2 regions of the Pusillimonas sp. SM2304 genome follow, and region 2 is predicted to be linked to the other one. Evidence: riboswitches for the same ligand, from Rfam matches in the RefSeq annotation. Region 2 holds a riboswitch; the other holds the start of a gene.
The links. Region 2 has a riboswitch for thiamine pyrophosphate ahead of RE432_RS12460 (3-oxoacyl-ACP reductase). Riboswitches for the same ligand answer to the same signal wherever they lie in the genome.
Positions count from the first base shown of each region.

Region 1 (5,284 bases), on a different contig from region 2:
GCCTTGATCGGCGACAGCAGCAAGGCGGCCGCTATCGGCGCCGGTATTGGCGCCGTCGCAGGCGGCATCGCCGGCTATAACTGGAAAAGCGTCAAGAACGATGTCGAAAAATCGGGCGCATCCAGCCTGGGTGTGGACGTGACCGAAATGCCCGACGGCACCTTGCGTGTGAATATCCCAAGCAATGTGTCGTTCGATACCGGCAAATATGCGCTCAAGCCGGCCTTGCTGCCGGTGCTCGACAGTGTGGCCCGCGCGCTGGTCCAGCATCCTGAATTGCGCGCCAAATCCATCGGCTACACCGACAGCACCGGCTCGGATGCGACCAACCAGACGCTGTCGGTCAACCGCGCGCGCGCAGTGGCCAACTATCTGTCGCAGCAAGGCGTTCCCGTGGGCAACCTGACGGCCGAAGGGCGTGGCCCGAACAACCCGGTTGGGGATAACGCGACGGCCGAAGGCCGCGCGATGAACCGCCGCGTTGAACTCTATCTGTACGCCGTGCAACAGTAAACGGCTCGTTCAGCAGATAACCGGGGCGGCTCATTGGCCGCCCCTTTTTTTGCCGCCGGGCCGCCCCAAGGCAAAAAGCCCCCCCTTGGGGGGGCAGCAAGCAGGCACAGCCTGCGCAGCGCGGGGGCATTATTTTTGCCGCTGGGCCGCCCCAAGGCAAAAAGCACCCCGCCGGCGTCAGGCCTGATGGTAAATGACGCCGCCCTTGCTCCGAAACTCCGCTGCTTTTTCCTGCAGGCCGTTCTGCAGGGCCTGCTCGGGGTCCAGGCCCTGGGCATCGGCATACGCGCGCACGTCTTGCGTGATCTTCATGCTGCAAAAATGCGGCCCGCACATCGAGCAGAAATGCGCTGATTTCATCGAATCCTTGGGCAGGGTCTCGTCATGGAAGTCGCGCGCTGTGTCTGGGTCCAGGCCCAGGTTGAACTGATCTTCCCAGCGAAACTCGAACCGTGCCTTGGACAGTGCATTATCGCGGATGGCTGCGCTGGGATGGCCTTTGGCCAGGTCGGCGGCATGAGCGGCGATCTTGTAGGTAATGATGCCGTCCTTGACGTCTTTCTTGTTGGGCAGTCCAAGATGCTCCTTGGGGGTGACATAGCAGAGCATGGCCGTGCCGTACCAGCCTATCAGGGCGGCCCCAATACCCGAGGTAATATGATCGTAGCCCGGCGCGATGTCCGTGGTCAGCGGTCCCAGCGTATAAAAAGGCGCCTCGTGGCAATGCTCCAGCTGCATGTCCATGTTTTCCTTGATCAGGTGCATGGGTACATGCCCCGGCCCTTCTATCATCACCTGCACATCATGCTTCCAGGCAATCTGCGTCAGCGCCCCCAGGGTTTTCAGTTCGGCGAATTGTGCTTCATCGTTGGCATCGTAGCCTGATCCGGGCCGCAGGCCGTCGCCCAGCGAGAAACTGACGTCATACGCCTTCATGATGTCGCAGATGTCTTCGAAGTGTTCGTACAGAAAGCTTTCTTTATGGTGGGCCAGGCACCATTTGGCCATGATGGAGCCGCCCCGCGAGACGATGCCCGTCATGCGGTTGGCCGTCATGGGAATGAAAGGCAGGCGCACACCGGCATGGATGGTGAAGTAATCCACGCCTTGCTCGGCCTGCTCGATGAGCGTGTCGCGGAAAATGGCCCAGCTCAGCGCCTCGGCCTTGCCGTCTACCTTTTCCAGCGCCTGGTAAATGGGCACCGTCCCGATCGGGACGGGTGAGTTGCGTATGATCCATTCGCGCGTTTCATGAATGTTCTTGCCGGTGGACAGGTCCATGACGGTGTCGCCGCCCCAGCGTATGGCCCAGGTCATTTTCTCGACCTCTTCGCTGATTCCCGAGCTCAGGGCGGAATTCCCGATATTGGCATTGACCTTGACCAGAAAATGACGGCCTATGGCCATGGGCTCCAGTTCAGGATGGTTGATGTTGGCGGGCAGGATGGCCCGTCCTTGCGCGATTTCATTGCGGACGAACTCGGGGCTGATGGTGGCCGGAATGGCCGCGCCGAATGCTTGTCCGGGATGCCGGCGCAGCAGCCGTTCCGCCAGCTTCGCGCCGTTCGGACCGCTGGACAGCAGGGTCTGCAGGGTGTGCTCGCGCCGTAGATTCTCGCGGATGGCCACAAATTCCATCTCGGGCGTGATGATGCCGCGACGGGCATAGTGCATCTGGGTGACGTTGGCTCCGCCGGTGGCGCGGCGCGGTTTGCGGCGCAGTTCAAACCGCATGGCGGCCAGCTTGGCGTCGTGCTGCCGGCTCGATCCATATTCGCTGCTGGGTCCTGCGAGTTCCTGTGTGTCGCCCCGCTCTTGTATCCAGGCCAGCCTGAGCGGCGGCAAGCCTTTGCGGATGTCTATGCGGGCCGCCGGATCGGTGTAGGGGCCGCTGGTATCGTAAATGGTCAGTGGCGGGTTGGCCTCGCCGCCGAAAGTAGAAGGTGTATCGCTTTGCTGGACTTCCCGGAATGGCACCCGCAGGTCAGGCCGGGAGCCGGTCTGGTACACCTTGCGGGATTGGGGAAGGGGGGTGATGGCGTTGATGTCGGCGGCGGCGGTGGCGGCCGAAAACGGCGAGTGTGTGGTCAAGGCATGCTCCAAAAAGTAGTCCATGGAGCCGATAGATAGGGATAGTCTTGCCGACATCGGCTGATGGATGTCGGACAGTGCGCTCCCAGCATCGGCATTATCCGTACTGGTACGAAGGGTTTTTCTCAACCCGTTGCAAGCAACGAGTACCCCTGCGTGGATGCAAGTATAGAGCCTTGGCTGGAACTTGTCAGGGCCGGACCGACGGCGGTCCGGTTGTCAGGACCCGCCGGATTTATTGCGCAGCGACTGGATCAGGCTGGCCACCGCGTTTTCAATCAGTTGGCGTTCCTCAAGGCGCAACGACCAATACAGCTCGGGCGGCACGCTGGCGAATGGCCACAGGCCTTGCCGGGCCGGAGGGCTGTGATCAGTCACCCGGTATGTCAAATGTGTTTCGATGGGTGATTCAGCCACTTCCATGGGGCCGGTGCCCATGCCCAGCCATATTGGGTTCACGGCCAGCACCTCCGCCAACCGGAAAATCTCCTTGGCGCTCTGGCGGTTTTTGTTTTCGTAGTTCGCGATAGCGCCTTGCGATAACCCGCAAGCCCGGGCAAGGGCTGCCTGGCTCATTTGGCGCAGGGTTCGCGCATGACGAAGACGATCGGCAAAGTGGTTCACGTTTGTGATTGAACGATGTAAGTCAATCACAGTGGTAATAATGCTAATTGCAAACGTGATAATCTAATGTAAATTTCGGTAAATAGATATACAAGAAATTAACAAATTTATGCGAAACAAGTGCACAATAGTTGACGACGGCTTGCGGGGCCCGGCCAGGAGCATGAAGCCCCTGCGGCCTTCGCCTTCCTGGGTTTACAGGCACTTATGTTGCGCGTTTATCTCCTATTGAAGAAGGCTTGTCGACACTTCACCGGGGCCATGCCATGAAACCAAATCTGTCTGTTTCATTTTTTGCGCCCAAGGCCAATGCAGCGCTTACCGCGGTACGTAATAAAACAATCGCAGGGCTGCAGGCACAGGGCTTTCAGGTGCTGCGCTGTACAGATGTTCTGGCGTTGCATCAATACATACTCACCAGCGCGTCGACCCACGCGCCGCCAGTGGCCATACTGTCAGGCACGCTGACGGAAAACTGTGCGGCGGCCACCTATCTGCGTACGCTGCACGCGGGCGCGGGCATTGTCGCCATCGTCGATCCGGCGCCGGAAACCGACGCCATACTGTCTCTGCAAAGCGGGGTCGATAATTGCTTCGCACGCAATGCTTCCCCGGCATTGCTGGGGGCCATTCTGTTTCGCCTGATGGCGCGCGCGGGCGCCGTGCCTGATGCCGATGCCTCGGCGGCGCCCGCCTCCGGCGGCATCTGGTCGCTGGAAGAGCAGTCCTGGGTGCTGGTCAGCCCCGACGGCGTGCGCATTGCGCTGACCACGGGCGAAAGGGCTTTTCTGACCGCGTTACTGAACGCGCCCGATCTTCGTGCCACGCATCGCCAATTGATTGATGCCGTCAATGCGGGCTATGCGCTGTCGGAAGCCCCTACCCACCAGGGGCGCCTGGGGGTGATGGTCAGCCGCATGCGGCGAAAGTTCACCGCGCACGGGCTGACCATGCCGCTGAAGTCGGTGCATAACTGGGGTTATATGTTTACCGGGCCAACCTGATGCTGCCGCGGCGCGGCATGCCGCTGCGCCGCCCGATCAGGATTGATAACGGTGTATGGATAAATCGTCGCTGCGTATGGCGGTGGGCTTGCCCGACACCATATCGGCAATCAACTGGCCGCTGCCGCAGGCCATGGTCCAGCCCAATGTGCCGTGTCCCGTGTTCAGGAACAGGTTGGGCAGGCGAGTCGGGCCGACGACCGGGGTACTGTCCGGCGTTTTGGGGCGCAGCCCGGTCCAGAACGCTACATCTGTCGGCGTATAGCTGCCCGGGAACAGGTCGGTCAGCACCAGTTCCAGTGTTTTGCGGCGTCTTTCATCAAGCGTTTTGTCGAACCCCACGATTTCCGCCATGCCGCCAACCCGTATCCGGCCGTCAAAGCGCGTCACGGCTATTTTGTAGCTTTCGTCCAGCAGCGTCGAGACGGGTGCGCAGCGTTCATCGGCGATGGGAACCGTAATCGAATAGCCTTTCAAGGGATAAACCGGCAGCTTGCCGATGTGCCGGAGCAATGGTGTCGACCACGACCCCAGCGCCATCACATAGGCGTCGGCGGTCAGCAGGCCGGCATCGGTTTCCACGCCCGACACTTTCGAGCCGTCCACATGCACATGCTTGATGGTGGTGCCGTAGCGGAAGGTCACGCCCAGCTTTTCCGCTTCGGCGGCCAGGCGCGTGGTGAACAGGTTGCAGTCGCCCGTTTCGTCGTCGGGCAGGCGCAGCCCGCCCACCAGCTTGTCTTTCGTGCGCGCCAGCGCGGGCTCGGCCTGTTCGAGTTGGTCGCGGCCCAGCAGCTCGTAGCGGATGCCCGCATCGCTCAGCACGTTGATGTCCTGGCCGACGGCATCCAGTTGCTGCTGGGTCCGAAACACTTGCAAAGTGCCCTGGCGCCGTCCTTCGTATTGAATGCCGATGTCGTTGCGCAATGCTTCAAGGCAGACGCGGCTATAGCCCGACAGCCTGACCATGCGCTCTTTGTTGATGGCGTAGCGGCTGGCGCTGCAGTTGCGCCACATATTGAAGATCCACTGCAGCTGGAACAGGGTGCCGT
Region 1 covers NZ_JAVLUJ010000001.1:1,669,620-1,674,903, forward strand. Annotated here, with positions in the region: gene RE432_RS07750 (OmpA family protein) at 1-513, shown strand, start outside; gene thiC (phosphomethylpyrimidine synthase ThiC) at 691-2,604, opposite strand; TPP riboswitch at 2,671-2,768, opposite strand; gene RE432_RS07760 (helix-turn-helix transcriptional regulator) at 2,824-3,258, opposite strand; gene RE432_RS07765 (helix-turn-helix domain-containing protein) at 3,495-4,232, shown strand; gene RE432_RS07770 (D-amino acid dehydrogenase) at 4,269-5,284, opposite strand, start outside.
Region 1: it holds a riboswitch for thiamine pyrophosphate, as region 2 does, so the genes downstream of both, thiC (phosphomethylpyrimidine synthase ThiC) here and RE432_RS12460 (3-oxoacyl-ACP reductase) in region 2, are expected to answer to the same signal.

Region 2 (5,284 bases):
TGACCTATATAAACCGGAGACCTACCATGAAAAAACGTACCTTCCTGACATCCTTGCTGTGCGCCGCCGGCATGATGGCCGGTGTTGCCGCCGTGGCCCATGCCGATGTGCTGGACAACGTCACCAAAAGCGGGAAAATCCGCATATCCACCGACCTGGGCATTCCGCCCGCGGGCATGATGAGCGCATCGATGGAACCGATGGGCGCCGACGTCGAGGTCGGAAAACTGCTGGCCAAGGACTGGGGCCTGGAATATGAGCTGGTCCAGACCACCGGCGCCACCCGCATTCCGAACCTACAGACGGACAAAGCCGATATCGTGGTGTCGACCCTGTCGGTGACGGAAGAGCGGGCCAAGGTCATCGACTTTTCGCATCGCTATGCCGTGCTGCAATCCATTGTCGCGGGTTATCAGGACATCCCTGTCAGCAGTCTGGAAACCATGAAGGGCCATACGGTGGCGGTGACCCGCGGCACCACGCAAGACACCGAGCTGACGCCCCAGGCATCCAAGTATGGGTACAAGGTTGCGCGCTATGATGATGACGCGACCCTGGTGACGGCGGCCGTCAGCGGACAGGCCAAGATGGTTGCCACCTCGCAGTCGCTGGTGGCTCAGATCGATCAGAAAATCGGCAAGGACAACTTCAAGCCTTTGTTCGTCCTGCGCAACTTCGACCTGGCCATTGGCGTGAAGAAAGGCGAGGCGCGTCTTTTGGCCAAGGTCAATGAGTGGGTCGATGCCAATGTCAAGAATGGCAAGCTGAACGAGATCTACAAGAAATACTACGGTACCGAATTGCCCGAAGACATGCGCGGCAATTAAGTGTCCGGGATCACATCGATTTTTCAGTAAACAGGAATAGCGTCATGCGTATTGTTATTGGTTCGGACCACGCCGGCTGGCCTTTGAAGCAGGCGATTGTGGATCACATCAAGAGCCTGGGCCACGAGGTCAATGATGTGGGCAGTTACGATGAACAGCCGGTGGACTTTCCGGATATCGCCCGCGCGCTGACCGGGCAGTTGACCTCCGGCGGCGCGGAGCGCGGCATCATGGTGTGCGGCACGGGTGTTGGCGCATGTATCGCCGCCAACAAGGTCAAGGGCATCCGGGCCGCAGTGTGCCACGACATCCATTCCGCGCATCAGTGCGTCGAGCACGATGACGTCAATGTCATGTGCATCGGCGCGCAGATCGTCGGGCCGTGGCTGGCGGTCGATCTGGTCGGGGCTTACCTCAAGGCCGAGTTCTCGACCGACGAGGATTGCCGCCGGCGGGTCGAGAAACTGCACGCCATGGACCTGGCTTGAGCGCTGGCAAGGCGGACGACATGCAGCAGGATCATCCCGCCATCTTTGTTGCCGGCATTTATGCCGCCGACCTGGTTTTCACCGCGAGCCGCTTGCCGGCTCCCGGTGAAACCATCGCCGCGACGGGTTTCACCCGGGGGCACGGCGGAAAAGGGTCCAACCAGGCCGTGGCCGCCGCCCGGGCGGGTGGACGGGTGTCATTCTTTACCTTCATCGGTGATGATGCCTTTGGCCAGGATGCGGCGCAATTCTGGCGCGACGAAGGGGTGCACAGCAAAGCCGTGGTGGTCAAGGGGCAGGCCACCGGCGCGGCCGGCATCTTCGTCGACCCGTCGACCGGCGGCAATGCGATCACGGTTTTTCCAGGGGCATCGGGCACGATGCAAGCGGCCGATATCGACCGCGTCGAAGCCGACATTGCTGCGTCCGATGTCTTTGTCGTGCAACTGGAGCAACCCGTCGAGGTCGCGCTGCGTGGACTGGAACTGGCGCGCCGCCACGGGGTGGCCAGCATTCTGAATCCTGCGCCCGCCGTGCCTTTGCCGGATGCGATATTTGCTTTGTGCGATTACCTGTTGCCTAACGAAACCGAGGCCGGCCTGTTGACGGGCTTGCCCGTCGAAACCCTTGAACAGGCCGAAGCGGCGGCGCGGGCGCTACTGCAAAAGGGGGTGGGCAACGTCATCGTGACCTTGGGTGAGCGGGGCGCGCTGTTTTGCAATCACACCGAAACCTTTCTGGTCCCGCCCGTCAAGGCCGGCGCTTGCGTCGACACCACCGGCGCGGGCGATGGCTTTACAGCCGGTTTCGCCGTGGGGCTGGGGCAGGGCATGCCGGCGCGCGATGCCATGCGCTTTGCCGCGGCGCTGGCGGGCATTTCCGTGACGCGCCACGGCGCGGGCGTGTCCATGCCCACCTTGGCCGAGATACGGGCCGTATTGAGGCCTTAAGGGGTTTTTGCGCTATGATGGCACCGCGACACGGGGTGCCTGGCCCGAAACGGCCGGCTGAGATCGACACCCGTCGAACCTGAAACAGTTAGCACTGGCGAAGGGATGTCGGCCATGGGGCCAGCGGCAGCATTGCCGCGCGCGCATACCTTTGCTATTTCCGCGAAGGTATGCCATGAAGAACAGCCCAGCAGCATTTCCCATTCATCAGCAGGTCGTCCTGGTCACCGGCGGCGGCCGGGGCCTGGGCCGGCATATTGCGGGCGCCTTTTTGCGAGAAGGCGCCCGCGTTGTCGTCAACTACCTGAATAGCGCCGAGAGCGCCCGCGCGCTGGCTGCCGGTGCGCCGGAACGCGCGTTCGCCGCGCAGGCCGACGTCACGGACGCCGATGCCGTGCAGGCCATGCTGGCCCAGGCGCGCGAGCGCTTTGGCGCGCCGGTCACCACCGTGGTCAATAATGCCTTGCCGGCATTTTCGTTCAATGGCGACGCCAGGCCGCATGCCGATGCCTTGTCGTGGGCGCAACTGAACCAGCAGTTCGAAGGCGTAGTGCGCGCTGCCTTGAACACCACGCAGGCCGCGCTGCCGGGCATGCGCGAACAGGGCTTTGGCCGCATCATCAATATAGGCACCAACCTGTTCCAGAATCCGGTCGTGCCCTATCACGACTACACCGCCGCCAAAGCCGCCTTGCTGTCGCTCACGCGCACGCTGTCGCATGACCTGGGCCCGGACGGCATTACCGTCAATATGCTGTCGGGCGGGCTGCTGCGCAGCACGGATGCCTCGGCAGCCACGCCGGAAGCGGTGTTCAACCTGATCGCATCGAGCACGCCGCTGCGCCGTGTGACTACGCCGGCCGAGTTCGCCGATGCCGCGTTGTTCTTCGCGTCGCCCTGGTCACGGTCTGTGACAGGACAGAATCTGGTGGTCGACGGCGGCCTGGTCAAGAACTAGGACGGGCCATGACAAAACGGATGCTTCACCTGAACCTTTTCATCTTCGGCTGCGGACACCACCGGGCCGCTTGGCGCCATCCCGACTCGGCGGTCGAGCGCCTGGGCGACATCGGCTATTACGAGCAGTTGGCGCAAACAGCCGAGCGCGGCAAGCTGGACGCCATTTTCTTTGCCGATGGGCAGTCCACCGATAACCTGCCGGACGGCCCGCGCTGGTTCCTGGAACCCTTGACCGCCCTGGCGGCCATCAGCCGCGCCACGCAGCGCATCGGCCTGATCAGCACCGTCTCCAGTACTTTCTACACCCCGTTCCACGCGGCGCGCATGGTTGCGTCGCTGGACCATATTTCGAAGGGGCGGATAGGGTGGAATGTGGTGACCTCCATGTTTGACTCAGAAGCGCGCAATCACGGCTTCGATGCCATGCCCGGGCACGACTGGCGTTACACGCGGGCGGAAGAGTTCGTCGATGTGGCGCTGCGCCTGTGGGATTCCTGGCGCGACGATGCGCCGCAACTTGACCGGCAGGGTGCTTACGTTTCACCTGAATCGGTGCGCGCCATCGATCACCAGGGCGAGCATTTCCGGGTCGATGGACCGCTGACCATACCGCGTCCGCCTCAAGGCCATCCCGTGCTGTTCCAGGCCGGCGCGTCGGAGCAGGGCCGGGACCTGGCTGCGCGCCGGGCCGAGGCCATCTATGCCGTGGCCTACGATCTGGCGGCGGCGCAAGACTATTATCGCGACATCAAGAGGCGGGTGCGCGAGGCGGGCCGGACCGATCCCGTTCCGATCATGCCGGGCCTGGTCGCCTATGTGGGCTCGACCCAGGACGAAGCGCGGGCCAAACAGCGCGCGCTGGACGAACTGTTGCCCGCGCAGGATGCGTTGCGGCAATTGGGCATGTATGTGGGCCAGGACTGCACGGCCTGGGAACTGGATGCGCCCGTGCCCGCTTTGCCGCCGCTGGAGGCGTTCACTGGCCCCAAGGGCCGCTACGCAACGGTGCTGCGCATCATCCAGACGGAACAGCCCACGGTGCGCCAGTTGCTGGGCCGACTGGCGGCCGGGGGCGGACATTGCACCATGGTAGGCACCCCCGAGCAGATTGCCGATGAGATGGAGCGGTGGCTGCTGAACGAGGGGGCCGACGGCTTCAACCTGATGCCGCCTGCGCTGCCGGGCGGCATCGACGATTTCGTCGATCAGGTCGTACCGGTGCTGCAGCGGCGCGGCCTGTTTCGCAAGGACTACGAAACAGACACCTTGCGCGGACATCTGGGCTTGCCGCGTCCCGCATCGCCCGGAAGCTGACGGCCCTGTCGTGCCGTACCGGGCGCGGACGGTTATTGCTGGACGGCTTCCAGCGCAATGTCCAGGGTGACTTCATCGCCCACGGCAGGCGCAAACTTGCCGGCATTGAAGTCGCTGCGCTTGATCACCACGGTGGCGTTGGCGCCGATGGCGTCTTTCTTGAGCATGGGATGCGGCTGGTTCACAAATGAGGTGACCGTCAGGGTGACGGGCTTGGTAATGCCTTTGATGGTCAGGTCGCCGTCGATGCTGACGGGCTTGCCGTCCTGGAAGGTGACCTGGGTCGACTTGAACGTCGCGGTGGGATGATTGGCGGTATCCAGGAAGTCGGCGCCCTGGATGTGGCCGTCAAACGCTTTGGAGCCGGTGCTGACCGACGTCATGTCTATGCTGATGTCGACCGACCCGGTGCTGGCTTCCTTGTCCAGCGTGACGGTGCCTGTGGTGGTGTCGAAACGCGAGATTTGCTTGGACATCCCCATGTGGTCATAGGAAAAGCGCGGGAAAGTATGGCTGGAATCCACCGCATACGTGCTGGGCGCGGCCAGTGCGGGGGCGGCAAACAGGGCGGCAAGCGCCATCATGGCGAAATGTTTTTTCATGTGCAATCCTTTGGAAAACAGGGGATGGAAGGTGAGTCAAAAAGGGTATTACGGCTTGGCCACGACATTGAAGGTGACCTGGATGTCGTTCGCCACAATGCTGAAGTCGCTCCAGTCGCCTTCGCCTATGCCGAAGTCGCCGC
Region 2 covers NZ_JAVLUJ010000002.1:727,208-732,491, forward strand. Annotated here, with positions in the region: gene RE432_RS12445 (transporter substrate-binding domain-containing protein) at 27-827, shown strand; gene RE432_RS12450 (RpiB/LacA/LacB family sugar-phosphate isomerase) at 872-1,315, shown strand; gene rbsK (ribokinase) at 1,336-2,265, shown strand; TPP riboswitch at 2,287-2,388, shown strand; gene RE432_RS12460 (3-oxoacyl-ACP reductase) at 2,441-3,223, shown strand; gene RE432_RS12465 (LLM class flavin-dependent oxidoreductase) at 3,244-4,539, shown strand; gene RE432_RS12470 (YceI family protein) at 4,572-5,141, opposite strand; gene RE432_RS12475 (YceI family protein) at 5,190-5,284, opposite strand, start outside.